Regions from separate parts of the Anaerosinus gibii genome, predicted to be linked through region 2. Evidence: riboswitches for the same ligand, from Rfam matches in the RefSeq annotation. Region 2 holds a riboswitch; each other region holds the start of a gene.
What was found. Region 2 has a riboswitch for cobalamin ahead of cbiD (cobalt-precorrin-5B (C(1))-methyltransferase CbiD). Riboswitches for the same ligand answer to the same signal wherever they lie in the genome.
Positions count from the first base shown of each region.

Region 1: linked by a shared signal. The riboswitch ahead of P3F81_RS12715 (TonB-dependent receptor plug domain-containing protein) and the one ahead of cbiD (cobalt-precorrin-5B (C(1))-methyltransferase CbiD) in region 2 are both predicted to bind cobalamin.
Region 3: linked by a shared signal. The riboswitch ahead of P3F81_RS07825 (TonB-dependent receptor plug domain-containing protein) and the one ahead of cbiD (cobalt-precorrin-5B (C(1))-methyltransferase CbiD) in region 2 are both predicted to bind cobalamin.

Region 1 is NZ_CP120678.1:2,636,734-2,647,529, reverse strand. It holds gene P3F81_RS12720 (FAD-dependent oxidoreductase) at 1-1,584, shown strand, start outside; cobalamin riboswitch at 1,978-2,159, shown strand; gene P3F81_RS12715 (TonB-dependent receptor plug domain-containing protein) at 2,417-4,513, shown strand; gene P3F81_RS12710 (ABC transporter substrate-binding protein) at 4,488-5,522, shown strand; gene hutW (heme anaerobic degradation radical SAM methyltransferase ChuW/HutW) at 5,552-6,973, shown strand; gene P3F81_RS12700 (flavodoxin family protein) at 6,988-7,515, shown strand; gene P3F81_RS12695 (DUF2922 domain-containing protein) at 7,564-7,776, opposite strand; gene P3F81_RS12690 (DUF1659 domain-containing protein) at 7,816-8,040, opposite strand; gene gdhA (NADP-specific glutamate dehydrogenase) at 8,264-9,601, shown strand; gene P3F81_RS12680 (ABC transporter substrate-binding protein) at 9,829-10,796, shown strand, end outside.
Region 2 is NZ_CP120678.1:1,332,237-1,343,032, reverse strand. It holds gene pknB (Stk1 family PASTA domain-containing Ser/Thr kinase) at 1-1,690, shown strand, start outside; gene rsgA (ribosome small subunit-dependent GTPase A) at 1,707-2,582, shown strand; gene rpe (ribulose-phosphate 3-epimerase) at 2,584-3,228, shown strand; gene queC (7-cyano-7-deazaguanine synthase QueC) at 3,377-4,051, shown strand; gene folE2 (GTP cyclohydrolase FolE2) at 4,074-4,862, shown strand; gene P3F81_RS06380 (ChbG/HpnK family deacetylase) at 4,895-5,746, shown strand; gene P3F81_RS06375 (lysylphosphatidylglycerol synthase transmembrane domain-containing protein) at 5,739-6,722, shown strand; gene P3F81_RS06370 (ArnT family glycosyltransferase) at 6,737-8,305, shown strand; cobalamin riboswitch at 8,357-8,530, shown strand; gene cbiD (cobalt-precorrin-5B (C(1))-methyltransferase CbiD) at 8,665-9,771, shown strand; gene cbiE (precorrin-6y C5,15-methyltransferase (decarboxylating) subunit CbiE) at 9,756-10,376, shown strand; gene cbiT (precorrin-6Y C5,15-methyltransferase (decarboxylating) subunit CbiT) at 10,376-10,796, shown strand, end outside.
Region 3 is NZ_CP120678.1:1,639,743-1,650,538, reverse strand. It holds gene P3F81_RS07860 (ExbD/TolR family protein) at 1-60, shown strand, start outside; gene P3F81_RS07855 (energy transducer TonB) at 63-833, shown strand; gene P3F81_RS07850 (TonB-dependent receptor plug domain-containing protein) at 945-2,909, shown strand; gene P3F81_RS07845 (TIM barrel protein) at 2,942-3,901, shown strand; gene P3F81_RS07840 (FecCD family ABC transporter permease) at 3,917-4,954, shown strand; gene P3F81_RS07835 (ABC transporter ATP-binding protein) at 4,954-6,210, shown strand; gene P3F81_RS07830 (radical SAM/SPASM domain-containing protein) at 6,188-7,231, shown strand; cobalamin riboswitch at 7,306-7,481, shown strand; gene P3F81_RS07825 (TonB-dependent receptor plug domain-containing protein) at 7,614-9,536, shown strand; gene cobN (cobaltochelatase subunit CobN) at 9,619-10,796, shown strand, end outside.

The DNA.
Region 1 (10,796 bases), 1.3 Mb from region 2:
AAACCAAAAGCACTGGAGAGCATAAATGAATATCGGACGACCGAATGGGTAAAAGGTGGCATTTTTAGTGATGTATGCATGGATGACTTCATTGTAAATTCTACGGTTGTGACAGGAATCTATCGTCAGCGCGTTCCAGCTTGGGACAATGCAAAATATGCGGCGCCGTGTGAATTTAACTGTCCATCTGGAATTCCGACGCAACAACGTTACAATTTACTTCGTCAGGGCAAGGTGGAAGAAGCATATAAATTAGTACTTGAATATACACCGTTCTCTGGATCAGTATGTGGCAGTGTCTGCCCAAATCCATGTATGGAAGGCTGTAGCCGTGCATCCATTGACCAAGCGATTCAAATTGGTGCACTTGGCAGAGAGTCTATCCACATAAAAGTAGAGAAACCATCCGTGCGCACTGGAAAGAAGATATCTGTTATCGGCGGCGGTGTAGCAGGATTAAGCGCAGCTTGGCAGTTGGCGAAAAAGGGCCATGATGTTACGGTATATGATGAATTTTCCGCAATGGGCGGTAAGCTTGAGCAAGTAATTCCACGCAGTCGGTTAGCGCATGAAATTTTAGAAGCGGAATTAAAACGCATTCAAGATATGGGTGTAACCTTTGTCAATAACTGCAAAGTGGACAGTGATAAATTTAATGAGATTAAAACAGCTAGTGATGCCGTTGTCGTTACCACTGGTGGACATAATCCTCGTGTATTCCCATGGCCTGGAAAAGAAAAAGTCGTAAAAGGGTTAGACTTCCAAAAAGCAGTGAACCGTGGTGAAAATCCGAAAGTAGGTAAACATGTGCTTGTTATCGGTGCAGGGAACTCCGGGATGGATGCTGCACTTGATGCGTATGAAATGGGAGCGGAAAAGGTAACTTGTATTGATGTGCAAAAGCCAGCAGCCTTTAAAAAGGAAATCGAACATTTTGAATCTCTTGGTGGCGATATCATTTGGCCTGTAATGACGAAAGAAATCACAGATAAAGGAATTATCGCTGAGGATGGCAGATTCATTGAAGGCGACATGGTCATTGTAACGGTTGGGGAAACACCAATCCTAGATTATTTACCTGAAGGGTTAAACAAATTTCGCGATTGGTTAGTGCCAGGTGCAGATACGAGTGTTATGGCTGGTGTATTTGCGGCTGGTGACGTAGTGAAACCTGGTCGTTTAACGGATGCAATTGGGGCTGGTGCGAAGGCTGCAATGGCAGCAGATGCTTACGTAAATGGAGAAGCATATGCACAGGCAGTGAAGAAGGAAGTTATTCCAGCAGGACAAATAAGTAAAGCTTACTTTGAAAAATGTCATAGCTGCGAATTGCCAGCGGCAAATCAAGATTTCAATCGCTGTATTAGCTGTGGTACTTGCCGCGATTGTAGTATGTGTCTTGAATCCTGTCCGGAAAAGGCAATTAGTAAAGTCGTTAAAGCAGACGGTACATTTGAATATGTTTCCGATGCAGAGCGTTGTATTGGCTGTGGTATTTGCGCGGGCGTTTGCCCATGCGGTATCTGGACAATGAAGGCAAATGCAGAGAAAATCAACATGTACAGAACCTACAATAAGAATTAAAAAAGAAAATAAAAATAAAATAAGCCGACAAAATCATTGATTTTGTCGGCTTATTTGGGTTAGGGCGATAAAGTTAGAGTAATTATGTGAAAAAGATTAAATGTTTTTAGTGCTATTTTGAGCGGATGATGTAACTTGTAAAAAAGCGTCGCCATAATCATTTGGAGCGATAGACCCTTTGATAAAAGTGAGACTTAAATAAAAGGTTGATTTAAGAATGCTTAAGGTCTCTATTTACTGAAAAAGAACTTTTTCAATAATTTATAATTTTACAGAAATATATATATAATATTAAATTAGGTAATTTATTGACATGCTTTAGGGGCAGTGTTATGATGATAAAGTATTATCATGGAAAATATTTCTTGCAATTTATTGAAATGATGTGAAAACTAAATATTGAAGGGAACAGGTGCCCGTGAGGGCTTAATAGGGAAGTTCGGTTCAATGCCGGCGCGGTCCCGCCACTGTAATAAGGAGTTAGTCCAAGATATGCCACTGGGGTGAAAACTTTGGGAAGGTTTGGATGAGCGATGATTTAAAGCCAGGAGAACTGCCTGTTTATCAATCACCGAATATGGAGATTAGATGCTGCGTTAACTGTTGGATAGAACAATTCAAAGTCAATGTGACCATCCATTCAGTCCATACAACCTACGAGTGATAGGGAGGGGATAAAATAACAGCATTTATATTGCTATTTTACCCAGCTTCGTGCTGGGTTTTTATGTTTTTATTTGCTGATAATTGAAATCTGCCTTTTCGAAGAGGCAGATTTTTTTTAGTAAGATGGATTGTGTAGTTAAGAAATTTTTAGGAGGATAAATCGGGGATGAAACATTATAGCCAAAAAAAGAAAGCAATCGGGATGGCGATTGTTTGTGGAATGATATTGGGCACGCAATTATCAATCGGTACAGAGATTGCTTGGGCAAATGAAGAAGTATTGGATGAATTTTATCTAGATGGTGTTGTTGTAACTGCGACAAGGACTGATCAGACAGTAAAAGAAGTTCCTACCACAGTACAAGTAATCATACGTCAAGATATTGAAAAGCGACAATCTAGAACGTTACGGGATGTTTTGCAAAATGCGCTAGGGGTGACCTTGTGGAAGGATTTTCAGGGAAGATCACAAGTGAGAATTCGTGGCTCAGAATCAAGACATGTTTTAATTATGGTTGATGGCAAACGGATGAGCGGAGAACTTTCGTATAACTCAGCCAATGCGCATGAAATAGATCGAATCAATATGGATAATGTGGAACGTGTTGAAATTATTCGCGGTTCTGCCGGATCGTTGTACGGAAGCGATGCAATTGGCGGCGTTGTCAATATTATCATGCGACAGCCAATGAAAAAGCAAGGTTCAATTAATTATGATTATTCACTTTATGAACATGGTGACAGTGCAGGTCCAACAACTAGTATTTTTTATCAAGATATTAATGAGAAAGGAAATATGAGTTGGAAGATATCGGGAAGTTATAATGATAGTAAACCATTCTATGTAGATAATGAAGGAACAAGTAATAATTATTTTGGCAAAGAGCAAAATATTGATTTTGGCATGACCTATACGGCTGAAAATGGGAATCGCTTAAGTTTTGATTTCGGACGACTGAACGAAGACACACAGCGTTCAGAAGCGGGGCAATCCTATCATCCAATGATGCCAAAATCAGATAAAATTAATAAAAATGAAAATAAACGTACGAATTTATCGCTGAACTATGAAGGTGAAGATGATAAACAAAATTGGTCGGTTCGAGCATATCAGTCGAAATATGAAAAGGAATATTTTATTTATAAACAGACACGACGCAATAATATTGTTACTATCCCTTATACATTAAATAGTTTCGATTGGGTGAATCGTACAATTAATGTCCTTGAAGGGAAAGACAGTTGGCAACTGGGCGATAAGCATCTGGCTACAGTTGGTTTTGAATGGAGACAAGATAAATCGGAAGGAACGAGAATAAAAACCGATCTAAATAGTAAAAAATCGAGTGATGAAGCATCTATTGACTATGTTTCCTTGTATTTTCAGGATGAAATTCGTCCAAATGACCAATGGCTAGTTATACCATCCATACGATTTGATCATAGTAATTTATTTGACTCTGCTTGGACAGGAAATTTAGCATCTACTTATCACATTGCTGATGATACTAGGTTAAAGGTTGTTGTGGGACAAGGTTATAAGACACCGACGATTAATGAACTTTATCATGCTTGGGAAATGTTTGCAGGCAGCGCGATGGGCGGGCCAGGTCAGTATTTCCAGGGAAATCCTAATATTAAGCCGGAAAAATCATGGAACTATGAATTAGCATTAGAAAAAGATTGGAATGATAAGACAACAGGACATTTTGGTTTATTTAGAAATGATGTTAAAGAATTAATTACATCTACTTGGACTGGTAAATATGTGGATAGTGCTGGAAACTTAGTTTCCAGTATAATACCGACAAAAGACAAATTAATGACGTATAAAAACATTCCCGAAGCGAGAATGCAAGGAATAGAAGCTTCAATCCAGCATCAATTGAATGATGAAGTAGATTTGAACTTTGGCTATGTTTATTTAGATGCAAAAGATCAAGGAAGCAGTCAAAGACTAGAAGATCGTCCTAGACATCAGCTTAATTTAGGATTGTTTTATCATCCGAAGGATACGAACTGGCAGTTTAACTTGGATGTAGTAAGTAATATTGATTATTGGGCGAGCAAAGATGGCAATATTACAACGGGGGATAAAGAAATGGAAAATAGCACATTTACAGTAGTTAATTTCTTAGCACAAAAAGATTTAGATGCGAGGGCAAGGCTATACTTAGGCATAGATAATCTCGGCAATTATCATGATTATAATAAAGATGTATATGGAAGAATGTATCGTGTTGGAATCGACTGCAAATTCTAGTTTGGTTAGGACTGAAAGTGAGTGTTGTATGAATAAAGGATTAATAGTGGTTAGTGCAATTTTATTTATTGCGGCTAGTGTATTGTTTTCTGGATGTGGGAATAAAGAATCTTTGACTTTAGGGGAAAATCATAGCCAGAACTTGACAATCATCGATGATAATCATCGCGAAGTGTTATTGGCAAATACACCGGAACGAATTGTGGTGTTATCACCATCCTTTCTAGAAATTTTGGATCAGGTACAGGGGAAAGTTATCGGACGGGCAACCTCACAGATAGCTCAGATTCCCAAGCGATATAAAGATAGTGCAGAAGTTGGTTTTGTTTATCGAATTAACAGTGAAGCTGTAGTGAGCTTACAGCCTGATTTAGTCATTGCTTATAAAGGAATGCATGAGAATTTGCTACCAATATTGGAGGCAAACCATATTCCGGTGATTGTACTTAATCTGAAAACTTATCAAGACGTAAAACGAAATTGTGAATTATTAGGGCTGGTTTCCGGTCATGCAGATTTGGGGCAAGACTTGGCAAAAAAATTAGATAACGGTGTCCAAGATGCTATAGCAAATGTTCCATTAGTTAGCAAGAAAACAGTGATTTTACATACGACAATGAATGATATTTCCGTAGAAACGGAGGATAGCATCGCCGGAAGTGTGGCTGCATTACTTCATTTAGATTTGGCAATTAAGTCTGGGGATATGCCAATCGCAAAGATGAATGGTATGGCATCCCCAGATAAAATTGTATATAGCATGGAAGCACTCGTAGAAAAAGATCCTGAAGTATTATTTATTACTTCAATGGGAGCTAACGGAGGCGCACTTGAACGGATTAAGTCAGAAATGGAAAATAATCCGGCATGGTTAGAGTTGCGGGCAGTAAAAAATAAACAAGTTTTCTTTTTACCAGAGGACTTATTTTTACTCAATCCCGGGTTGCGATATCCAGAAGCAGTCCGCTATATGGTAGAACAATTATATCCGAAAAATGAATCGCGATAAGAAAGATGGATTTGGGGGAAAGAGATATCATGATGAATTTGACGAATGGATTAGCTGAGTTTATGCAACTGGAAAATCATAAAGAATTATTCGGGCTAAAAGCAACACGAAAGATGAGTGAGTTATTTAATGATTGCACACTTCAATACTCGCCGCGTCATCTGCTACCAATTATGCCGCCTAAACAGCAAATTCGCTTTCGTGAACAGGCGACGATGGTAGCAAAAAAAAATAAAAGCGCGGTATATATACATATCCCATTTTGTAAGCAACGCTGTAGTTACTGTAATTTTTGTGGCTATCCAAGTGATTTAGTAATGCAAGAGGAATATGTTGATTTGCTATGTCAAGAGTTATCAATAATAGAAGATTTTGAGTACTATCAAAGTCAGATGATTTCAGCAGTTTTTATCGGTGGAGGTAGCCCTAGTGCATTAAATGAAGATCAGTTAGAACGGTTATTAAGTAAAATAAGAAAAGTTTTTTTACTGGAATCTGGCTGTGAATTTACATTTGAGAGTAATATCACTGACTTTAATGAGGCTAAATTAGCGATTTGTTTAAAGTATGGTGTAAATCGTTTTAGCTTTGGCGTTCAAACGTTTTCTACGGATTTACGACGTAAATTAGGACGGTCGGCTGAACAAAAAGTTATTGTAGAAAAGCTAAAATCGCTTGCCCAAACAGGGGTAAATGTCATCGTTGATCTTATCTATGGATTGCCGGGACAAACTATGGAAGATTGGCAAAAGGATTTGGAATTCTTACTGCAATGCAATGTTACAGGGGTAGATTTATATAAATTGCAACGTTTTCCTCATTCCATACTGGAAGAAAAGCTTAAAACTGGAGCATATCCACCGTGCCCAGCGGCAGATGAGCGAATGGAATTATATGAACGAGGAGTAGGCTATTTGAAGGAAAATGCTTGGCAGCAGCTGAGTTGTTGCCATTTTACATGCGGCGAAAAAGATAAGAGCCTTTATAATAAACTTGCCAAAAATGGCAGTGATATTTTTGCTTTTGGTGCTGGAGCCGGAGGCAGTATTGGAGAGTTGGAATATATTCAAGTACGCGATTTAAATGCATACAAGAAAAAGGTAGAGAAGCAGGAAAAGCCTTTTGCGATGGTATTTCAACGCGATCACTTTTCTTCGCTATTTGCAAAGATAAGCGGACAATTAGACTGTGGCTATTTAGATCTAGATGGTCTAGAGAAAAGTTATGCGATTGAACTAAAGCCTGGACTTTTACCTTATATGAAATTATGGGAAAATCAAGGACTCTGTATAAGTAAAAATAATGATATCATGTTGACAACCCACGGAAAATATTGGATGAGATGGATCGCAAGATCTATTTTATGTGGTTTGCAATATGCAATTTATGGAGCGGAAAACAACCAAAATAAGCAGATGTCAATGATGTCAGAAATGATGAATTTGCGATAAGGTGGAGTCGTGAGATGAACAAATATTTGATTGTTTACTCTAGTAAAACGGGAAATACAAAGCAGATTGCAGAAAGTATGTACTCTGCAATTGCCGATTTAGGGGATTTAAAGAGTATTGATGATGAAATTGAGTGGAAAATTTATGATGTAATTTTTCTTGGCTATAGCGTTGAATATGGAATGCCAAATAAAAAAGCACGAGAATTTTTGGCTAAACTACAAGGGAAATCCATTGTATTATTTCAAACATTAGGGGCAGAGGCAATGGGAGAACATGCGATGATTTCTTTAGCAAATGCTGCGCGATACCTTGGCTCAAATTGCAAAATCGTTGGGGCTTTTTCCAGTCAGGGAAAGATTGATCCTAACTTATTAGACCGCTTAGCAAAATTACCAGCCAATCATCCACATGCACCGAGCATCGAATCGCAGAAACGCTGGCAGAAGGCTGCTGTTCATCCCGATGCAACCAATTTACTGGAAGCGCATGAGTTTGCTTTAAAAATAAAGAAACGGATGAATTTTTTAGCCCAGAAATAAAAAATAAGCCGATAAAAATCATTGATTTTTATCGGCTTATTTTGGCTACTATAACAAAGATGTTTTATCTGTTGTACGGATCTTTACATCAGCGACTGCAGCTAGCTTTCCATTCGTAGAAGCAATTGCGTTTTTCGCAATCAATTGATTCATTACGCTTTCAACTTCACTACGTGTTAAGTTGTCCCTAGGTTCGGCTAAACTGATGCTCAGCTCTTTATCAGCTTCAGTTTTGAAAACCATCTCTAATGTTTTTGCCATAGATCATTCCTCCTTTCTATATTTCATTTAATGCCATGCTTATTCCGAAGCTAATGCAAAACTGTCTTGGCGATTGATAGATGTAAGCGGATACTTTTGTAAACTTGCCATCGCTTCACCGATTAAGAATAAATCGTTATCAGCGATTGATGGATTGAATTTACTGAAAGTTCTTGACGTATAAACGAGATTACCGAGTTTATTTGTTCCAGTTTGAACTTTGAGAATTAACTTTGTTGCTCCATTACCTTTATTTACTGCCATTTGCCTCACCTCCTTCTAAGTTTTTACATTCAATATGTGAACAAATTTAAACGTATTTCTAATACTAAAAATTTAAAATAATTTTCTAGCATAAATATGCAAAATAAAGGCAAAAATCATGTATACAATGCACAATCGATGTATATATTGACAATTTTTACTGTGGAAAGTAATAATATATAAATGTAGGGTATTGAATCTTTAATTGGGGGTAAGGAAAAACATGATGTATGTACAAAAGATTATTGATAAGGTAATTGCTGATAATCCAGGTGAGGAAGAGTTTCATGCAACGGTTAAAGAGGTATTGACTTCTATCGCACCTGTGGTAGAAAAGCATCCAGAATATCAAGAACAAGCTATTTTAGAGCGCATTGTTGAACCCGAACGCGTGATTATGTTCAGAGTTCCTTGGGTGGATGATCAAGGCAAAGTTCAAGTGAATAAAGGCTATCGTGTACAATTTAACAGTGCAATTGGTCCATACAAAGGTGGATTGCGCTTACATCCAAGTGTGAATTTAAGCATTATTAAATTCTTAGGATTTGAACAAATCTTTAAAAATTCTCTAACAGGACTGCCAATCGGTGGTGGTAAAGGCGGTTCTAACTTTGATCCAAAAGGAAAATCTGATAACGAAATTATGCGTTTTTGCCAAAGTTTTATGACGGAATTATCTCGTCATATTGGTCAAGATACAGATGTACCAGCAGGGGATATAGGCGTTGGCGGCAGAGAGATTGGCTATTTATTTGGACAATATAAACGCATCAGAAACGCTTATGAAGCTGGTGTTTTAACTGGTAAGGGTTTAGGGTACTGGGGAAGCTTGGCACGTAAAGAGGCAACTGGATACGGGTTGTTATACTTTGTTCGACATATGCTTGCAGATGCAAATGAATCTTTAGCAGGTAAAACAGTAGTGATTTCTGGGTCTGGAAATGTTGCTACTTATGCAATCGAAAAGGCGCAGGAATTTGGTGCTAAAGTGGTGGCTTGCTCTGATTCTAATGGATATATCTACGATAAAGATGGTATTGATCTTGATGTTGTAAAAGAAATTAAAGAAGTTAAACGTGCTAGAATTTCTGAATATATAAAAGCTCGTCCAAATGCGGAGTATCATGAAGGTTGTAAGGGTATTTGGACGATTAAGTGCGATGTTGCGCTTCCTTGTGCAACACAAGGCGAAATTGATTTAGAATCTGCAAAAGTACTTGTGGAAAATGGTGTATTTGCTGTTGGCGAAGGTGCAAATATGCCATCAACACTAGATGCAATTGATTATTTTTTAGAAAAAGACGTTTTATTTGCTCCTGCAAAAGCTGCAAATGCTGGCGGTGTAGCAGTGTCTGCGCTTGAAATGTCGCAAAATTCTATGCGTTATAGCTGGACATTTGAAGAAGTTGATAATAAATTAAAAGATATTATGAAAAATATCTATGAAAACTCCACAAAAGCTGCGGAAGAATATGGATTCAAGGGAAATCTAGTTGTTGGTTCTAACATTGCTGGTTTCAAAAAAGTGGCGGATGCTATGATTGCCCATGGTGTAGTTTGATTTTAGATAACTAAGTTACATTTTTAATAAAGCTAAGGGTCTACGGAATAATATTCGTAGGCCTTTTTTCTTGCACTAAATAAAAACAAATGTACATTTACAATATACAAAAATATAAAAATAATACTTGACTATTGTAAATCGTGTAAACTATAATAGTCACATGGTCATACAGACCGGAACGTAAGAGTCTGTATACTAGGGATTTATAATGGGAGGGATTTATAATGAAATTGGGAAAAAAGCTCATGGCACTCACAAGTTTAGCTTTAGGTGTAACGATGATGGGCGCAATATTTACTGGATGTGGTGGTAATCAAGCATCCAATAGCAGTGAAATTAAAATTGGAGCAAACTTTGAATTGACAGGTGGAGTTGCTAACTATGGTTCGCAAGGTCTTAATGGGCTTAAGCTAGCAATTAAGCAAGCCAATGAAAAGGGTGGTGTACTTGGTAAACAAATTAATCTTGTAGTTGCGGATAATAAATCAGAAGCTTCTGAAGCAGCAAATGCAACAACAAAATTGATTTCTAATGATAAAGTAAAAGTAGTTGTTGGGCCAGCTACAACTTCAAATGTATTGGCGACTTTGCAAATTGCGGAAGATAATAAAATTCCATTAATTGCACCAATGGGGACAAATCCTAAAATTACAGTTGAAAATGGGAAAGTAAAACCTTATGCTTTCCGCAGTTGCTTTATTGATCCGTTACAAGGGGAAGTAATGGCGAACTTCGCGACGAAAACATTAAATGCAAAAACGGCGGCAATCTATGTAGATGCAAGTTCTGACTATTCTAAGAGTTTGGCGGAAGTATTTACAAAGATTTTCGAAGCGCAAGGTGGCAAAGTTGTAGCACAAGAAGCTTTCTTACAAAAAGATCAAGACTTTAAATCTACATTAACGAAATTAAAAGCAGGAAATCCTGATGTTATTTTTATCCCAGCTTATTATGAAGAAGTTGGCAAGATCGTTAAGCAAGCACGTGAACTTGGTATTAACATTCCATTAATTGGTACAGATGGTTGGGATGATTCCAAACTTACTGAAATTGCTGGTGCTGACCCACTAAACAATACATATTTCAGCTCTCATTACTCCGTGCAGGATAATGATGCAAGCGTAAAAAGCTTTATTGAAGCATATAAAGCTGAATATGGTCAAGAACCAAGCGTATTCGCCGCTCTTGGCTA
Region 2 (10,796 bases):
AGCACAAGCTGCAGCAAAATTATCTCATCCCAATATTGTAAATATCTATGATGTTGGAAGATTTGAAGATGTCCATTATATTGTCATGGAATTCGTATCAGGGGAAACATTAAAAGGAAAATTACAACGTGAAGGTGCTTTATCTGTAAAAGCATCATTAAATATTTCACTTCAAATAGCAGAAGCACTTGAACATGCACATAGCAATAATTTGGTGCATTGTGATATAAAACCACATAATATTTTAGTTACTGATTCCGGCAGAGTTAAAGTTGCAGACTTTGGAATAGCTCGTGCAGTAACCTCTTCGACGATGACCTATTCAGGAAACGTCATTGGCTCTGTTCATTATCTTTCTCCCGAGCAGGCACGAGGTGAAAGCGTAAATGACAAGTCGGATATTTATTCTCTCGGTGTACTTATGTATGAATTATTAACAGGAAAAGTTCCTTTCCAAGGTGAAACACCTGTTAGCGTTGCGTTAAAACAAATTCAAGAGAATCCTGAATCAATAAAAGAATTTAACAAAGAGATTCCTGATTTGCTTGAGGCGATTGTTTTAAAAGCAATGGAAAAAAGAGTTTCCGATCGGTATGTTAATATTAGTGCAATGATTTCTGATTTAAACATCGCAAAAAATTTAATAAAGTCTGAGAAAGACAGCTATGAGAATGTTTCTGACTTATATGCTACACAAATTTTGCCCAAAACAGAGTATAAGGGTAGGAAAGAAAATAAATCAACTAAATTTCAATCAATAATTTTAAAAAATAAATTGCCTATAGCTTTATTTCTTCTCTTAGTTGTTAGCTTTTTTATCGGAACATTTTTGGTTTATGGAAAGTTTTGGAGCGCAAATGAGGTGGCAGTGCCTAATGTTGTTGGTAAGCAATTAATCGCGGCAAAACACATGTTAGAAGATAAAAATTTGCGTGTGACTGTTGAAGAAACTCATGACGATAAAGTTCCAGCGGGACAAGTTGTTTCTCAATTTCCGGAAGCTGGAGCAATAGTAAAAGAGCAGCGAGCGATTACGATTTATATAAGTAAAGGCGGAGAGGTTGCATTAGCCCCTGATTTACGAGGTTTAAGTAAACGAGAAGCAGAAATTCAACTGAAAAATATGGGGTTACAGTTAGGTCGAGTGGATGAAGTTTTTTCTGACCAAAAAGTTAATACTGTAGTCGAGCAGAATCCTCGCCAGGGAACTCAAGTAATGAAAGGATATAGCGTGGATATTGTAATCAGTAAAGGGGAAGAAGAAAAGAAAGTTACGGTTCCTGATTTTCATGGCATGTCTATATCAGAGGCAGAAACTAAATTAAAAGCTTTAAATTTACAAAAAGGTAAGATTACTACGATTGAAAATTATAATGTATCGCCAGATAGTGTAGTTGAGCAAAGTATTGTGGCAGAAACGAGTATTGCTGAAGGTTCAACTATTGATTTCGTTGTAGCGAGAGGCGGAAAAAATAATAAATCAGAACAACAAGTTACTTTCGTTGTTCCTCAGGAGCCTAATGGAGCAAAATCCATCCAATTTGTTGTAACTGATAAATCTGGACGCAAAGTTGTTTATGAAAACACACATTATGCGAATGAAAAAATTAATAAAACAATTAATGCAAGCTCACCATATCGAGTACAAATTTATGTGAATGGGAATTTAGTTAAGGAAGAAAATTACTAATGCGAGGAACGATAAAATGAAGGACGGAATTATAATAAAAAAATATAATAGTTATTATTACGTCCAAGGGGAAACCTCTGTAATTGAGTGTAAATTAAGAGGGCGTTTTAAAAAAAATAGGTATTCATTGTGTGTAGGGGATAAAGTTCAATACACCTTACTTGGAGATGAAACAGGAATAATAGAAAATATTTTTCCCCGCCAATCAGTACTTTTACGTCCCTTGATTGCAAATGTTCAACAAGTGATTATCACTTTTGCAGCTAAAAATCCGGATTTTAATTCTAGTTTATTAGATCGATTTTTGGTTTTAGCCGAATATTCCGAACTGGATATCATTATATGTCTAACGAAAATTGATTTATTAAATCGTGCTGAAATAGAAACTTTAGTACAAGAATATCAGAAAATAGGCTATACGGTGATAAAGGTTTCGAATGTTAGTCATGAGGGAGTAGAAAAATTAACGAGTCTTTTAAATAATAAAATTTCCGTGTTTGCTGGTCCATCAGGAGCGGGGAAGTCAACGCTATTAAATCGAATCAATCCTAAGTTAAATTTAAAAACAGGAATGGTAAGTGATAAAATTGGTCGTGGAAAACATACAACACGGTTTTCTGAATTATTATCATTGCCTGAGCATGGATTTGTTGTTGACACGCCAGGTTTTAGTCTTACCGAATTTAATGATTTAGATGAACGGGCAATTTCTGAATGCTTTCCTGAATTTAATAAAGTTGAAGGTTCGTGTAAGTTCAATAGCTGTTTACATCTTCACGAACCTCAATGCAAAATAAAAAATGCTGTTGATCATGCTGCAATATCAGAAAATCGTTACCAATCTTACGTAGAAATAATGGACGAAATAAAAAAAACGAAACGAGGATTTTAAGATGATAAAAATATCACCTTCTATTTTATCTGCTGATTTTTCAAAATTAGGAGAGGAAATAAAGAACATTGATCAAGCTGGGGCAGAAATGGTACATATAGATGTCATGGATGGACACTTTGTCCCAAATTTAACAATAGGAGCTCCTGTTATTGCTGCATTGCGTAAAATAACGACTAAGATTTTTGATGTGCACTTAATGGTAGAAAATCCTCAGGATTATGTAGTTTCATTTGCTAAAGCAGGCACAGATATTTTTACTTTCCATATCGAAACAGCACCACATGTACATCGAATAATTCAAAATATTAAAGAAAATAATATGAAAGTGGGAATTGCACTGAATCCTGGTACACCATTAACTACAATAAATGAAATTTTAGATGATATTGATATGGTTTTATTAATGACGGTTAATCCCGGATTTGGTGGACAAAAGTTTATTCCTTCGGTTCTAAAGAAAATAAAAGAATTGAAAGAAATGATTAGAGCAAGAAATCTCAATATCGATATTCAAGTTGATGGCGGGATAAACAAAGTAACTGCTCCGCAAGTAGTTGCTGCTGGAGCAAACATCTTAGTAGCAGGTTCGGCTATTTATGGGTCCGATAACATTGCTAAAAGTATAGAGGATTTACGAAAATAAAAGATAAGGGCTATCCAAGCGAAAGGATAGTCCTTAAATCTTAGAGTCGGAATCGTGATATAGATAGACATTTAGTTAATGTTAATGTATGATTAATAAAGTTAAGTTAAATTAAGTTAATATAGATGTGATATAAGAGGTGTATACAATGAAAGCAGTTATATTACTTTCTGGGGGATTAGATTCGACAGTATGTATGTCTGTTGCAAATAATAAAGGGTATGAATTATATCCGATTAGTTTTAACTATCATCAACGGCACAAGATTGAATTAGAAAGTGCAAAAAAAGTTGCAAATTTTTATAATGTCAAACATCATTTAATTATAGATACGAATATGGATGCGATTGGCGGCAGTGCCTTAACTGATAAAAATATTGATGTTCCGTGCGGTAACATTGAACGAAAAGATATTCCTGTTACTTATGTTCCAGCAAGAAACCTGATTTTCTTAAGTTATGCATTAGGGTATGCAGAAGCAATAGGAGCAGATACAATTTTCATAGGCGTAAATTCATTGGATTATTCAGGTTATCCTGATTGCAGACCGGAATTTATTCAATTGTTTCAGAATTTAGCTGATTATTCTACTAAAGCTAGTATACAAGATAAAAAACATATAAAAATTGAAACGCCTTTATTGCGTTTGACGAAAAAAGAGATTGTATTATTAGGAACAAAATTAATGGCGCCTTTGCAATATACACATAGTTGTTATAATGGAAAAGAAAAAGCTTGTGGCATCTGTGACAGTTGTAAGTTAAGATTGCGTGGATTTGAGGAAGCTGGGGTCAATGACCCTATTGAATATATAAATAGATAGGTTTTTAGTAGAGGTGAAAGATTTGAAAGATGTCCAAAATATTTTTGATTCTAGAGGAATCTCTATACAAAAAGTAGGAGTTAATGATGTTCATTTACCTTTTCTTATCAAAGGTAAAAATAATACAAGCCAAAGCGTTTTAGCTAAAATAAAATTTACTGTTGATTTATCTAAAGAATATAAAGGAACTCATATGAGTCGATTTATTGAAATTTTAAGTGAATGGAATCAAAAATCTATATATAGTAATGATATAGAATCCTTATTAGATGATGCATTAGAAAAGCTATCGGCCAATACTGTATATTTACAGATGGATTTCAAATATTTTATTGAAAAAGTTGCTCCGATTAGTCTGAAAAAATCTGTTTTAGATTTAGATTGTTCATTTATTGCGCAAAAAGCGATTGATGAAAATGTAGATTTTATCTTAGGGGTAAATGTTCCTTTTACTTCCCTTTGTCCATGTAGTAAAGAGATATCAAAATATGGTGCTCATAATCAACGTGGCTTAATGAAAGTTAAAGTAAAATATAATGCTTCAAAGGATTTAATATGGATTGAAGATTTAGTAACTGCACTAGAGGGGCAAGCCTGTTCTCCAATTTATCCCTTATTAAAACGTGAAGATGAAAAGTTCGTAACAGAAACTGCTTATGAAAATCCTAAATTTGTCGAAGATGTACTTCGAGATCTGGTTATCACGCTAAGAACTTTTGAATGCATAAATTGGTTTGATATTGAATGTGAAAATTATGAATCCATTCATAATCATAATGCATATGCAAATTATACAGAACTTGTTAAATAATACTTAGGTAATTGATTAATGAGGAGTATAGAATGAAAAAGTTAATAATTAATGCAGATGATTATGGATTACACGAATTTATTAACCAAGGAATAATGGAAGGGGCTATGCATGGATGTATTAGTAGTACATCGATTATGCCGGTTGCCGCTGCATTTGAACATGCAGTAAATCTTCTTAATACAAATGAAAATAGCGTAGGTGTAGGAGTACATTTAACATTAGTTGCAGCAAGCCCTATCCTTGAGCCCAAAAAAATTTCTACTTTAGTTGATGCTGAGGGGAATTTTGCTTCGGCTTATCCTGCTTTTATAAAAAAATATATTTGTGGAACAGTTAGATTAGCGGAAATTTATCAGGAATTTTATGCACAAATTGCTAAAGTAAAATCTACAGGTATACCTATTACGCATTTAGATAGTCATCAACATTTACATGTTCTTCCTGGGATGATCGATGTTGTTATTGCGCTTGCAAAAGAGTTTAAAATAAAAGCAATTAGAATTCCCGCTGAAGATTATCTTTTTTTTCATGAGTTTTCATTTGGTAGATATATCGGAAAATGTGGCTTGAGTTTTCTTGCGCAAATCGCTAGAAAAAAACTAAAAAAAGCAAATATTGTTTCACCTGATTATTTTTGGGGAATGATGGCTGGAGGAAATATGAATGAGGCTACATTGGCCCAAATTATTTCCCAATTACCCAATGGAGTAAATGAAATCATGGTTCATCCAGGGTATAATACTGGTGAATTGCGAAAACTATTTGATTGGCAATATCATTGGGATCAAGAATTATCCGCATTAACTGATAAAAATTTATTAAACTCATTACGACATAATAAAATTGAATTGGTTTCGTTTGGAGCGTTGGCGAATGAATAAAATTTATAAGAGATTTTTATTTCTTATCTTACTTTTAGGCATTATTTCTTGTGGAGTTATTTACTTTACAGTAGATATAAATACGTTAAGTCATTTAACAGAATTTCAACCTTGGTCAATTATTGTAACCATTTTTTTGGTTATCATTGGATTGATTTTAGATGGAACTCGATTAATGCACTTAGTCCGTGCTTCTAATGAACATATTACGTTACAGCAAGCTGTTCAGGTAATATTCGGGAATTATTTTTTAGCTTTATTAACTCCTGGAGCAACAGGTGGAGCAGTTGCACAATTAATTTTTTTACGCAATGCAGGAATTCCAACAGGAAAAGCTACAGTCTTTGTTATTGTACGTACGCTCGTATCTATTTTATTTTTATTATTATGTTTACCTATCATTTTTTATTTTGATAACAGTTTGTTACCCTGGATTTCTACGAATGTATTAATTGGAATATCTATATTTATTGTTTTAGGGACTTTTTTCATCATTTGGGCGCTAAAAAATAAATTTACAGATTATCTGGTAATTAAATTTTCAAAACGCTTAAAATACGCAAAAAGGCGTATGTTATACGCTTTTTATAGAGATATTAAAGGAGCTATCGTTTTACTATCAAGTGCCCCATTAAGTATGCTTAGGGTTTTTGTTGAATCGGGCTTAAGTTTGTTAGCTTTATATAGCGTTGTTCCTATTTTGTTTTTAGGCATGGGAGTCGATGTAAATTGGGCAATCGTTATGGGAAGAATGATTTTTCTCAATATTCTTCTTTATTTTGCACCAACTCCTGGGGGATCTGGCATTGCAGAAGGCGGATTTGTTTTATTATTTAATGAATTTTTACCATCAGGAACTGTAGGGATTATTGCTGTTGCCTGGAGAATGATTGCAGAATATTTGCCATTTTCTATTGGATTTTATTATACAATTAAAGTTTTTGGACGAGAATTTTTAACAAAACAGTTAAAATAATAAAGGAGTTTATGATGTCAACAAATAAAAATATTTCAATTGGAATCATGATAATAATTGCTGCTATTACTATATTTTCTAATTTATCTGGATTTCCTTTATTAGATCCTGATGAACCGGTCTATGCAGAAACTCCTAAAGAAATGATTTTATCGAATGATTTTTTATCTCCAAAGATTTACGGTGAATATTGGTATGATAAGCCACCGATGTATTATTGGCTTGTTGCGATGAGTTATCAAGTATTTGGTATAAATGATTTTGCGGCAAGATTCCCATCAGCATTTTTATCTTTGCTTAGTATTATTGCAATATACTTTTATGGTAAAAAATTATTTAATCATAAAGTGGGAATCTATAGTGCTTTAATTTTAGTAACAAGTATTGAATTTTTTTATTTAGGTAAAGCTGCTGTTACAGATATTACATTAAATTTTTGTTTAATGGTTTCGCTCTTTGCATTTTTAAGTAGACAATATTATACATTTTATATTTTTGCAGGCTTAGCAGTTTTAACTAAAGGGCCCATAGGCTTATTTTTTCCTGGTGTAATTGTATTTTTGTACTTAGTATGCTTAAAAAAATTTCATCTTTTATCTGAAATGAAAATTTTATCTGGAAGCATTATTTTTTGCTTGGTTGCGTTGCCATGGTATATTTATATGTATAGTTTGCATGGAAGTGCATTTATCGATAGTTTTCTTGGTTTTCATAACATAACGAGATTTACATCGCCAGAGCATCCTAGTGGACTATTATGGTATTATTATCTTCCAGTATTATTAGTTGGGTTTTTCCCTTGGATAACTTTGCTTTTTCAATCTATCTATAAATCTTTTTCCGATTCTTATGGAAAATTTGATCATTTATTATTTCTAAATCTATGGGCAGTAATCATTTTATTGTTTTTTTCTATATCAAAAACAAAACTTGTATCGTATATACTGCCAATGTTTCCAGCATTAGCAATGTTGGTGGGATGGTATCTTGATAAGTTAACCGGTAGAAATTATTTTGGTTCCAAAAGGTCTTGGGGCTGGATTGGATGCTTACTATTTTTATCGGCAACTTTTGTTTATGGCTGTACAATTGGGATAAAAGAAATGCCACAAGCGGAAATTGGGTTTATCAGTTTAGCTTCTACCATTATCCTGATGTGTTTAGTAACGATTTTCTTTCTTTTAAAACGAAATATTGAGATAGCTTTTAAAAGTCAGGTAGTAGGAATGATGATTTTTTCTGCTGTGTTAGTAAATTTATTATTTCCGAAAATTGCACCTGATTTTACGAGTCAGCATGTAAGTAACGTTTTTTTAGAGCAATATGATGGAACTAGCGATGTTTATATTTCTAAATTTCTTCGCCCAGGAATTTCTTTCTATAGTGGAATTTACGGCAATGAGCTAGTTTTTTCTCCTAAATCTATTCCTGATTTAGAAAAAGTTTTTACGAATAAGAAAACCTATTTTATTCTAAGAGATATCGATTATGATAGATTGCCACAGTCTACGATAAATCAACTTACAATAATTAACCAAATCGATAATAAACTCATACTAGTAGAGACTAGATTTATAAAGTAAATTTTTATTATATAGCAGGATTTTATCTATAGATATTGAAATAAGAGAAGATAAATGACTAAGGAAACAGGTGCTTAATTGCTTAAAAGGGAAGTCCGGTGTGATACCGGCGCGGTCCCGCCACTGTATTAATGAGTATCTTTACCTATGCCACTGGCGATTGCTGGGAAGGCGTAAAGATATGATGATTTTAGCCAGGAGACCTACCTGTTTTAACGCACACCGTTACTATAAACAGCCTTGTTTATAAGCGACCTACGGATGATGGGCAGGTGGGTAATTAAGCTTCTACAACTGTTATTTTTAATATGTGGTTGTTTGCGTTTTTTTACCCTCTGCCTTTGCAGGGGGTTTTATTTTTGAAAAAATTTTTAAAATCGGGGTTTACAACAGGAACCTGTGTGGCTGCAGCTACGAAGGCAGCATTGCTAGCCCATAAAGGAAGCTATCTCAACACAGTAAATATTCAAGCGCTTTCGGGTGAAATACTTTCGATTCCGATTGAACATGTGGAAAAAAAGAGCGAAAATGAAATATTTGCTGCTGTTAGAAAGGACTCTGGTGATGATCCGGATATTACAAATGGGATAATCATCGAAGTTAAAGTTCTCATCTCTGCTCAGCATAAAGACATTATCATTAAAGCTGGAACAGGAGTAGGAATCGTAACTAGGCCAGGGTTAGCTGCTAAAGTAGGACAACCAGCGGTGAATCCCGGACCAAGAAAAATGATTACCAATGTAGTAAAAGAAATATTAAAAGAAGAGTATGGCTGTGAAATTACGATTATCATTCCTCGTGGAGTTGAGTTAGCGAAAAAAACATTAAATCCAATTTTAGGTATTGAGGGAGGATTGTCCATTATTGGCACCTCTGGAATAGTAAGACCTATGTCAGAGGAAGCTTTTAAAGATTCATTGGCACCTCAAATTGATGTTGCTAAAGCAAAAGGGCTAGATACTTTAATTTTTGTTCCTGGGAAAATAGGATATGATGCTTGTATTGACAATTTTGGGTTAAGGGCAGATGCAATAGTACAGACTAGTAATTTTATTGGCTTTATGCTGGAAAGTGCAGCTGAAAGAAAGATTCAAAATATTTTATTTGTTGGTCATTTAGGAAAATTAATTAAAGTTGCCGGTGGGATTTTTCATACACATAATAGAGTTGCAGATGCTCGTCTTGAAATTTTAGCGGTGTATGCAGCTTCTTTAGGAGCATCTACAGGAGTAGTTAGAGATATTTTAAATACGACTACGACAGAAGCTGCAATTGAAATTTTAGAAGAAAATCATATTGAAGGAATTTATGATCTGATTGCACAAAGAATTAGTTATCGAGCAATGCGCTACGTTTATAATGAAATTTGTATTGGCGCTGTTATCACCAGTTTAGATGGTACAATTTTAGGAATAGATGAAAATGCAAAAAAAATCGGAGGAGTTTTAGGGTGGAACATAAAATAATTGTCGTTGGTATAGGCCCAGGATCAGAAGATTATTTATTACCAATTGCAAAAAAAACGATTGATTTTGCAAAGGTTTTAGTTGGCAGTAAGCGGTCGTTAAGCTCATTTCAAAATAAAATGGCGCTAACTCATGCAATTACAGGTGAGATCGAAGCTGCACTTGCTTTTATTGAGGAAAATTTAAAAAGCCAAGATGTCGTAGTGATGGTTTCAGGTGATCCGGGGTATTATAGCTTTCTAGCAGCTTTAAATAAAAGATTTTCCTGTATTGAGGTTATTCCGGGAATAAGCTCTATGCAGCTTGCTTTTGCTAGATTGGCGCTCCCTTGGCATGATGCGGATTTAATTAGTTTACATGGGAGAGAGGTTGATTTAGCTCGGCTTAAGTATTCAAAAGGGCGCAAACTTGGTTTTTTAACTGATTCAAAATATACAAGTGCTACGATTGCTAGCCTTCTTTTAAAAAATGATTGGCCCCAAAATGTGCAGCTTTACGCTTGTTCCCATTTATCTTATGAGAATGAATCTATTGTGACAATGACATTGCAAGAAGCTGCTTCTACCGTCGAATATAAAAATTGTATAGTGGTGGTGATAGCATAATGTATTATCTAGGAATTCCCGATCATGAATTTATTCGTGGGAAAACACCAATGACAAAAGAGGAAATTCGTATTCTAACAATTGCTAAGGCCCAAATTAATCCTGATAGTATTATTTGGGATGTTGGAGCTGGGACTGGTTCTTTATCTATTGAAGCTGCCCTTTCAGCACTAAACGGTCATGTATATGCGATTGAGCGCAATCACGAGGGAATTGATTTAATTCAGCAAAATGCGGCTAAGTTTAAGGCGAAGAACCTTACTGCGATTTTAGGTGAAGCGCCTTCAGCCCTTTTAGATTTGCCAAGTTGTGATGTAGCTTTTATCGGCGGTAGTGGCGGAAAATTGTCAGAAATATTAACATTTATTGATGATAAACTAAAAGTTGGCGGACGTCTAATTATCAATGCAATTACAATTG
Region 3 (10,796 bases), 310 kb from region 2:
CAATTGAAAGGTGCGGGATTAACGCGATTTGGTCTGGCTGCTGAATCTGGGAGGAGTTAATCATGCATAAACAATCCAAAGAAGAACGTTTGTCCTTGGGAATATCGCTATTTTTACATATTATTGTATTTGTTCTTGTTGCTTCAACTGGACTTTTTATGCGCATGGATAGTAGCACGGCTAAGGTGGTTGATGTGACTGTTTATGAAGATGTTGGTGGTGGTGATAACGGCGGTGGTGATGATGGAGCTGCACCAGAAGTTACAGAACCAGCAGTAGAAGATATTGTATTAAAAAATGATACAACTATTCCACCAGTAACGCAGCAGTATACAGAAGAACGAAAACAACACATTGAAAAAAGTACGCCTAATCAAACTGCTACGAATCATGGAAATAACACGAGTGGTTCTGCACTTGGAAGTGGGCAGGGGACTAAAGGTGAAGGTTCAGGAAGTGGACAAGGAGAGGGCGCTGGAAGTGATTCTGGAGCAGGAAACGGAAGCGGTAGTGGAAATGGAAGTGGCGATGGGAATGGAGACGGTGATGCATTAAAGCCTAAAACACCACCTAAATTAATAGCTGATGCTGCGCCAAATTATCCGAAAAAATTGCAACGGCAAGGGATTGAAGGGGCAGTAAAGGTAAAGGTTCTTGTTGGAACAGATGGAAGTGCGGAAAATGTAGAGGTAGTTTCATCCTCTGGATATGATGCATTTGATAGTGAGGCAGTAAAAGCAGCGTATCGCCTATCATTCTCACCAGCAAAAAACGTCTATGGCGATGCAGTTCGTTGTCATATTTATAGAACCTTTAGCTTTACAATTACTTAAATTTGATAAGCAAGGATAGTTATTGACCATTACCGGATTATATTTAATAATTGTGAAAATTTTCTTTTAAATAGAGTAATGATAAATTAAAAATAAGGGATTGAAAATACAATGAGTAGAACAAATAAAAAGAAAATGTTATTAACTTTGAGTGTTTGTATGGGGATGTCTTTGTCAATGTCTTCAGTTTATGCTAATCCAGAAGAGTTATTGGATGAGTATTTACTTGATACAGTTGTTGTTACAGCGAATCGTGTTGCGACACCATTATCAAAAACAGCTGCAAATGTGAGTATTATTACCGCAAAAGATATTGAAGAAAATCATTTTCGTGATTTAGCGGAGGCTTTGAAAAGTGTTAATGGTGTTACTGTTACGGAAGCATCTATGAGTAGGCAAGATATTGTTCGGTTAAATGGTGATGATCGTGTAATTGTTATGGTTGATGGAAGAAGAATGAATATGGATAAGGGTACGGCGACGGATAGAGCCGGCATTGATTTAAAAACAATTCCATCATTAGCGAACATTGATCGTATTGAAATTGTTAAAGGAACTGCATCCGTTCTTTATGGGACAGATGCCGTTGGTGGAGTAATTAATATCATTACGAAAAAAGGTGCAAAAGAGTATAAATCAACGATTGATATAAGCTCGGGATCATGGGGAATGAAAAATTATGAAGTTGCAACTGAGGGCAGTGAAAAGGATTGGAGTTGGTTCGTAACTGCTGGCAAATCTGAACAGGATTATATGAAGTATAAAGATTTTAAAACCGGTGATACGAAAAAAATGTCTAATAGTAATTATGATAAAAATAATTTTACGCTTCGTTTGGATAAGGAGATTAATGATAGCAGTTCGTTAACGTTGAATGTTGAACATATGAGCGATCATAGCGGTCAATGGTATCAAGCTCCGGGCTTTGGTTATTCGGGCTGGGGTGGATTTGTGTCCAACCATTATGAGAATGATACGATGGATAAATTAATGAATAATTGGGCGATTACCTATCATTTTAAAGAAGATACAGATATTCCGGGATATTTTCGTTATTATTCAAACTATACCTCACAGGGATTTAATGATGTTGATGGTGGATCAGGATATGCGGAATACAGCAACCATGCAAAAGGCTTCGATTGGCAAGATGGGTGGCGGTTAAATGAAAATAATAAAGTTATTGCCGGCGCTGAATGGCGAGAAACACGGGTAATAAACAACGGTGCTGGTGATTACGATGAAAAAATAAATAATAAAGCGATTTATTTGGAAGATGAAATTACATTAAGTGATCATTGGACATTTACACCGGGGATACGCTATGATCATCACAATATGTTTGGTGGAAAAACGACGCCGAAAGCATCTTTTAATTATAAATTTGATGAATCGGCTAATGCATATATTTCATGGGGAAAAATTTTCAATGCGCCGAATGCGGATGATTTATTTTGGAATCAACCAGCTTGGATGATGTATGGAAATCCTAATTTAAAACCGGAAACAGGAGATACAGTTACAATCGGGTTTAATAAACAGTTATCTCAAAATACTTCTCTATCTACTAGTGCATTTAGAAGTAATGTAAAAGATGCAATTCGTTGGAATTATGATCCAAACACATATATTTCAACAGTTGAAAATATTGATGAGCAGAAACGCAAAGGATTTGAAATAGCTTTACAAAGTAAATTAAGTGAAATATGGAGTATTGATGTTGGATATTCTTATTTAAGTGTTGAGAATAAGCAGCCAAATGCGGATTATATTACTGATAAAAATAATAGCCAACCGAATGGATATCGCATTGGAATACATTATAATCTTGATCGCTGGAATGTAAACTTATTTGGAACTGCTGCTACGGGGAGAAATTTAAATAACTTTACTTCTGCTGGATATTGGGTATGGGATGCCAATATAAACTATGCAGTAGAAGATAATTTAACAGCATATTTAAAAGTTAATAATATTACAAATCGTGATTATGAATTAACTCCATGTGCTGGCAGTCAGGGTGCATATCCAATGATGGGACGCAATATCCAAATCGGGATGAAATGTACTTTTTAGGTAAGTTATTAGGAAAAGGGTGAAGTTGAATCTTGCTTGAATTGGTAAATTTATCAAATTACTCCATGGATAATAATTTAATTAAAAATGATGCGAAAGAGCTTGGAAAATTTTTAAAGCAAAATAACTTAGATGGTATTGAGATGATGCTTTGGGAACCGTGGGATTCTAATTTGCATCCGGAAAAATTTATTTATGGTGTGCATTTACGGTTTTGGAGTGATTGGTTAGATTTTTGGCTAGGAAATTCACAAGGCTTGAAATTAAGTTTCCCAAATACGGATGCGATTAAATCTTGCTTTGGTGGTTTGACGCGAAATGATTGGTTAGCTTTATATAAAGAGAATATTTCAGCAGCAATAAAAATGAATCCTAAATATCTTGTTTTTCATGTTAGTCAGGCAAGAAAAGAGGAACTTTATCATTGGAAGTTTCATTATAAAGATAATATGGTTATTGAAGCGATCATTGAACTTGTGAATGATCTTTCAGATGTGATTCCAGAAGGTGTAACTTTGTTATTTGAGAACTTATGGTGGCCGGGCTTAACTTTGTTAGATAGAAATATCGTAGAAAAACTAATGGCTGGAATTCAGCATAAAAATAAAGGGATTATGCTGGATACGGGACACTTGATGAACACAAATCAAAACCTAGTGACGCAAGAAGATGGTGTAGAGTATATTTTGCAAGTTCTGAATAATTTGGGAGCAGAAAGCAGATATATAAAAGGAATTCATCTACATTATTCATTATCGGGAGAGTATGTCAAAAAGATTAGACAAGAAAACATTACTCGTGATTATTCTATAGGCAATATTATGGAACATGTACTAAAGATTGATGAACATCTTCCGTTTACTACACAAACGGTGCAAAAAATTGTGGAAAAGATACAGCCTCAATATCTTGTGCATGAATTTATGCAGACATCAACTTTGGATTGGCAAACTAAAGTAAGAACACAGCAACGTGCGTTGAGAAAATTTTAAATAAAAGGATATGCTATGAACGCTTTGAATAAAAAAATTATCATTTTAATTGTTTTAGTCGCTTTATTTTTGCTTACTTTTGCAATGTCCTTAAGTTTTGGGCAAATTCAGATTCCTTTTTTATCTATCGTAAATATTCTTACTGACCAATTAAATTTGCCAATACTAACGAATGCCGTTCCAACAGCTGAGGATACCGCTGTTATTTGGCATATTAGAATGCCTAGAACGCTTGTTGGCATTTTAGTCGGGGCGGCGTTAGCTGTAACGGGTGCAGTAATGCAGGGCGTTTTTGGTAATCCATTAGCAGAACCGGGAATTATTGGTGCATCAAGTGGAGCTGCACTGGGAGCTGTATTAGCTATTTCTACGGGATTGACTGCTATAGGCATGTTTTATATGCCTCTTTTTGCGTTTATCGGATCTTTGGCAACGGTTGCATTAACGATTTTTCTTGCTATGCGGAATGGGAAAATTCCCGTCATGGTATTATTACTAGCCGGCGTTGCTGTTAGTATTTTTTTAGGAGCATTAACTTCAGGAATATTGACTTTTATGAATGAATATAAATTGAGGGAATTTTTATTTTGGACCGTTGGCGGATTAGACTATAGACGCTGGGAACATGTGTATTTGGCAGTTGGTCCAATTGTGCTTGGTATTATTATTTTATGTTTATTAGCTAGACATTTGAATATTCTTGTTCTTGGTGAGGAAGAAGCGCGCTCTGTCGGTATGTCGGTAGGCAAATTGAGAATGCTTTTATTATTCATTGCTTCACTAACAACAGCTACTGCAGTATGTGTCAGTGGTAGTATAAGCTTTGTTGGGTTAGTGGTGCCACATATTATGAGGATTATCTTAGGAGCAGAACACCGGATTTTATTACCAGCCTGTGCCTTAGCTGGAGGGACTTTTCTATTAGGGTGTGATACGGTGGGAAGATTGATTGCGCAGCCAGCGGAGATCCGCGTGGGTGTAATGACTGCTTTAATGGGTGCACCATACTTTTTGTTTTTACTTAGACGGGCGCAGCGGAAGGGGCAGCTATAATGAAACAACCTATACTGATTGCAGAAAATGTCGGATTAGCGATAGACAATTATACTATATTACAGGACATTAATTTTACAGTAAATCCAGGAGAGTTTGTTGGTATTATCGGGCCCAATGGCGCAGGTAAAAGTACGCTGCTAAAAAGTTTACGGGGAATTCATTCGGCAATAGGAACTATCGAAATATTTGGGGAAAATCTACATACATTATCTGAAAAGCAGATTGCGCGTAAAGTTGCTTATATGCAGCAGGAAATTAATACGGGATTTGGATTTTCAGCAAAACAGGTTGTGTTAGCAGGACGATATCCTTATTTGGAATGGTGGCAGAATGAAAGTGAAGAGGACTATGCAATTGCTGAAAAATATATGAAATTTACAGGTGTCTCTCATTTAGCGGATAAGGATATTAATCATATGTCAGGTGGGGAAAAACAGCGTGTATTATTAGCGAAGGTTCTTACCCAAGAAACGGATTTGATCTTTCTTGATGAGCCTACGGCTAGTCTCGATTTAACGTATCAAGAAGAGATTTTTCGTCAGTGCAAAGAGCTTTGTCGTCAGGGAAAAACTATTTTGATTGTTGTTCATGACATTCGCTTGGCGGCAAAATTTTGTTCTCGATTAATTTTACTGAATAAAGGTAACGTTTTAGCGGATGGATTACCAGAAGAAGTAATCACTACTGGTAATTTACATCAAGCGTATCAGATGAATGCAGCAGTGTTTAATAATTATGTATCGGGACTGCTTGATATTTATACTTATCATAAAGAGGATAGAAATGATAGCAAGCAACGGATTCACATTATTAGTGGAGGAGGGATTGCTTCGGATTTAATAAGAAAGTTATATGAACAGCATTATAAGATTAGTACGGGGGTATTATCAACTGGAGATGGAGACGCAATTGTAGCGTCTGCATTTAAAGCAAAGGTGATTTATAAGGAAGCTTTTGCTCCTATCAATGAATCAAGTAGTGAGGAAAATCGCATGTTAATTGGTCATGCAAACTTTACAGTACTTTGTAATATTGCCTATGGAATAAATAATTTAATGAACTTAAAAGATGCATTTATTGCAAAACAATTGATTATTTTGGAAGATACACCGATTGAAGAACGTGATTATACAAATGGGGAAGCAAAACACTTATACGATGCATTAATACGGCAATCACAAGTACAAGTAATGACAACAAATGAATTTATGCATTTAATGGAGCAGAAAAATGGAGTTTTTAAATCAATCTGAAACATCGACAAAGATGCTATTACTTAGTTTAACCGGTACCTGTAATTTATCATGTAAGTATTGCTATGCGAATGAACATGCTGCTGATTTTATGTCAGTTGAGACAGCGATTCAAGCAGTAGATATTGCTGCAAGAAGTAAAGAGAAGTTTATCCTTCAATTTAGTGGTGGAGAACCGCTGCTGAATTTTCCGGTCATTCAAGCGGTGATTGAATATGTTCAGCACAATAAAATTCCTGCATTAATGCAGGTGCAAACAAATGGAACGTTAATTACTGAGAAAATCGCGAAAATCCTAAAAAAAGGAAAAGTTGCAATTGGCGTTAGCATAGATGGGAGAACACAGGAAAATGATAAGCAGAGATGTTTTCCAAATGGTAGTGGATGTATGCAGGCGATTTTAAATGGAATTGAAATTTTGAAACATCATTCTATCCAAATCGGTGTGACTTGTGTTGTGACAGCTCAAAATGTAAATAAATTAACAGGGATTGTAGAGCTTGCCTATTACCTTGGAAATGTAAGGCGAATTGGGTTTGATTTACTAAGAGGACAAGGACGCGGTGCAGAGATAAAAGCGGCGGAACCTCAAGATGTAAAAGCGGGATTAGAGGAAGCATTTACCGTAGCTCAAAAGCTTGAGAAATTAACGGGACGTAAAATGTTGTTTGCGCAGTTAGAACGCGTGGAAAAATTAAAGGAAGGCAGCTTAACAACTTTTGCTCATTGCCATGCGATGAATGGTGCTGCAATTTATGTTGATGCAACTGGAGATATCTATGCTTGTGCTTCTTTGGTAGGTAATCCTGACTTTTATATTGGAAATATTAAAACGGGTGTGGATAGACAAAAACAAGCCAAGGTTGCAGAGGTAATAAAAAATAGTTTGCATTTTTGCTTAGAGTGCAAGGATTTTTCGTTGTGTGGCGGGGGGTGTTTTGCTAGATGGTATGGCAGCAAAGAGAAAATGGCATATCTTTCGGAATGTAGCTTGAAGCGGACTGCAATTCATTGTAGTTAATTGGAGAAAAATATAAATTTATGCATTTAAAAGCTTGACTATATAGCCACTATATAGTTTATGATGAAAAACGAATTTCATAATCGCGCAATAGGTGCCAAAAGGCTTAATAGGGAAATCGGTGTAAATCCGATACGGTCCCGCCGCTGTAATGAGGAGCGACTCCAAATACGTCACTGAGAGAAATCTTGGGAAGGCTGGAGAAGTGATGAATCTGAGTCAGAAGAACTGCCATTGCATGATCATACCATTAGACCTGCGAGCGACAGGGATGGGAGATATACAGTGAATACTGTTTATTTTGCATGAAAAACTCTGTACGCAAATCGCGTAACAGAGTTTTTTTATTCTTTTCTATTAATTATTTTTGGAGGAATCTACAATGAAAAGGGATTTTTTACGAAAAAGAACAGTTTTAGCCACGATTGCTTGTACTACATTTGTTTCGTTAGCATTGCCAAGTGTAGAAGCCGCTACCTTAGATGAATATACGCTAGACAATGTTGTTGTTACAGCATCTAAAATAGAACAAAATGCTTTTAAAGCACCTGCAAATATCAATGTTGTTACGCGTGAAATGTTAGAAAAAAATCATTATACAAACTTAACGGATGTGCTTAGAGATGTTCCAGGTGTTACTATTCAAAACTATGGAAACGGTGGCGGAAATTATACTTCAAACAGTATTTATATTAATGGAACAAAAAATATTGTAGTTCTTATTGATGGAATGAGAGTAAATACAAATGGTAGTACTTTCTCAAAATTTAATGCTTCAGAAGTAGTAGATATGGATAGCATTGAACGAATTGAAATATTAAAAGGGTCAGCTTCAACACTTTATGGCTCAGATGCTTCAGGTGGTGTAATCAATATCATTACACGTAAAGTCGCTGCAGGTGATAACAAAACTTCCTTAGAAATTACAGGTGGCAGTTTTGGCAAGGAACAATATAGTCTTTTGAATACGGGAAGAACGGATGACAATGTTTATTGGATGCTTGCCGCGCAAAAAGATATTAGTGGTGATTTTAAGGATGGGCGCGGCAATACAATTCAAAATAAAGTAAATGCAAACGATTTTAATTTTAAAATCGGCAAAGATTTTGATGAAGATACTTCGCTAATATTTACTTACGAATCTTATCAATCGGATTATTTACGCCCCAAAAATGGTGGCCTTCATGAAACGCAAATTAGTGAAGGTGAAAAAGACCAAAGAAGATTGAGTATTTTATCCACAAATCGCATTTCTGAAAGAGCAGTAAATCAGATTTCCTTATATCAAAATAAGAACTATCTCAATGATAACTATAATGACTCAATGAATGTATGGTTAATGGACTTGGAGACTTCAGGCGTAAGTGACCAGGTAACCTATACAACAGAAAATCATACTTTAGTAGGCGGCTTTGATTTTTATCAAGATAAGATCAAGAATTATTCTAGTACAAGTTATGGTTATACAGATGCTTGGCGAGATCGAACGATTACAAATCGTGCCTTTTATTTGCAAGATGCTTGGCATATGAATGATGAATGGACATTAACGACGGGGATTCGTACAGACAATCATTCCGTATATGGACGTCATAATACGCCAAGTGTTGTATTAGGTTATGAAGCGAATGACAATACAAATTACTATATGAGTTATAAGGAATTCTTTGTATCGCCAAATCAATATCAGTTGTATTCCTCTTACGGCAGCTTAGATTTAGAACCGGAAACAGGAAAAACAATAGAATTTGGTGTGAATCACAAATTTGATAAAACTTTCACTGGTAGTTTCAACATATTTAAGCGAAAAGCAGAAAATATGATCGGATTTAATTCGGATACCTATAAATATTACAATGTTGGGGAAGAAAGTGCCCGTGGCTGGGATATCCAATTCACAAAACAATTGAATGATAATTTTAGTGCAAATGTAGGTTATACGCATTTATATATTGATCCGGAAAATGCATATTCAAATCCAAATCAGAATGGATATTTACCGCGTGGTGCTTGGAATCTAGGGTTGAAATATGAAAAGGATCAATTTGATATGCAGCTTAATGGTAGAGGAATTATTGATCGAGAAGGTCGTAAGGGAAAAAATATTGCAGATGAATTTACATCCTTTTGGATATGGGATGCAGCAATCAATTATCAATTCGAAGACAATGCAAAAGCGTTTATTCGTGTGAATAATATTTTTGATAAATTCTATACAGATCAATGTTATGATATGGATCCAGATGGTAGTTGGTATTCAGCACCAGGGCGTAACTTCCAAGTTGGAGTTCAATATTCATTTTAATCATTTTCGCATTTTGATGATAGAAGCAATAGGGCTGATAACAGCCCTATTTTGTTAATATAATGAGCAATGGAGTAAGAATATGAGCAGGATATTATTTATTACAAATATGGAACATCATGATATTGGAATGAAATCAGCCCAAATTTTTGCAGAGGCAAAAAGTCAGCTAAGTAATTTTTTTGTGCAAGAATATATAAATGATAGTGAAATTTGGAACAAACGCTGGGAAGAGAAAATTCGAGTGTGTGATTTTGTTTTAATTTCATGGATGGGAACGGGATTGTGTTGTGATTTTCTAAAAAAGTCCTCAATGTATATGCGACAAAAGGAGATTTGTCATCTTTATCACATCATGGATGCTGGTGACGATGTACTGGATTTAGGCTTAACCCACGAAGAAAAAAATACAATTTTTAAATATTTTAGCTATGGAGGATTAGAGAATTTCTCAAATTTATGGCTTTTTCTTGCAAAAACATTTTGTAAAAAAAATTGTCAAGTAGAAGAACCGAAACAAATGCCCTGGGCTGGGGTATATCATCCTAATTATCCGGATGAGACCTTAAGTATTGAGGAGTATTTGGAAAAGAAGCAATCACTCAATAAGCCGATCATTGGTATGATTTTTTCGCGGGAAGATTGGTTATGGCAGAACTTATCTTATCCAAATCAAGTAATTGCTGAAATTGAAAGGCAAGGATTTATTCCGCTTGTGATTTTTACTACGACAATGGCAAATGAAGAAACAGGAGCGGTTAACTTACAAACCAATATAGAAAAGTTTTTTTATCAAAATGGACACCCTATAATTGACGTGTTAATTAACAATTTTGTTTTTTCTTTGACGGTTACGGGATTTGTTGCATTAGAAGCATTAAAAAAATTAAATGTTCCAATCTTACAAGCGTACCATTTATATAATACGTATCAATGGTGGAAGAATAGTTTTGTAGGAATGTCTGCGAATGAATTATCCTATGCGATTGCATTGCCTGAATTTGATGGAATTATTCATAGTGTACCAGTTGCAACACAAGAAGAATTAGAGGAGGGGGCACATACAAAATGTATATTAGAAGAACGAATTGAGCGGTTAATACAAAAGGCTGGAAAATGGGCTAAATTAAATAAAAAGCAGAATAAAGAAAAGAAAGTTGCAATCATATTTCATAATTATCCGCCAACAAATTCAAACATCGGAAGTGCAGCAAGCCTTGATTCTATTGAAAGTATTCGCTTGTTATTAAAAAGGTTAAA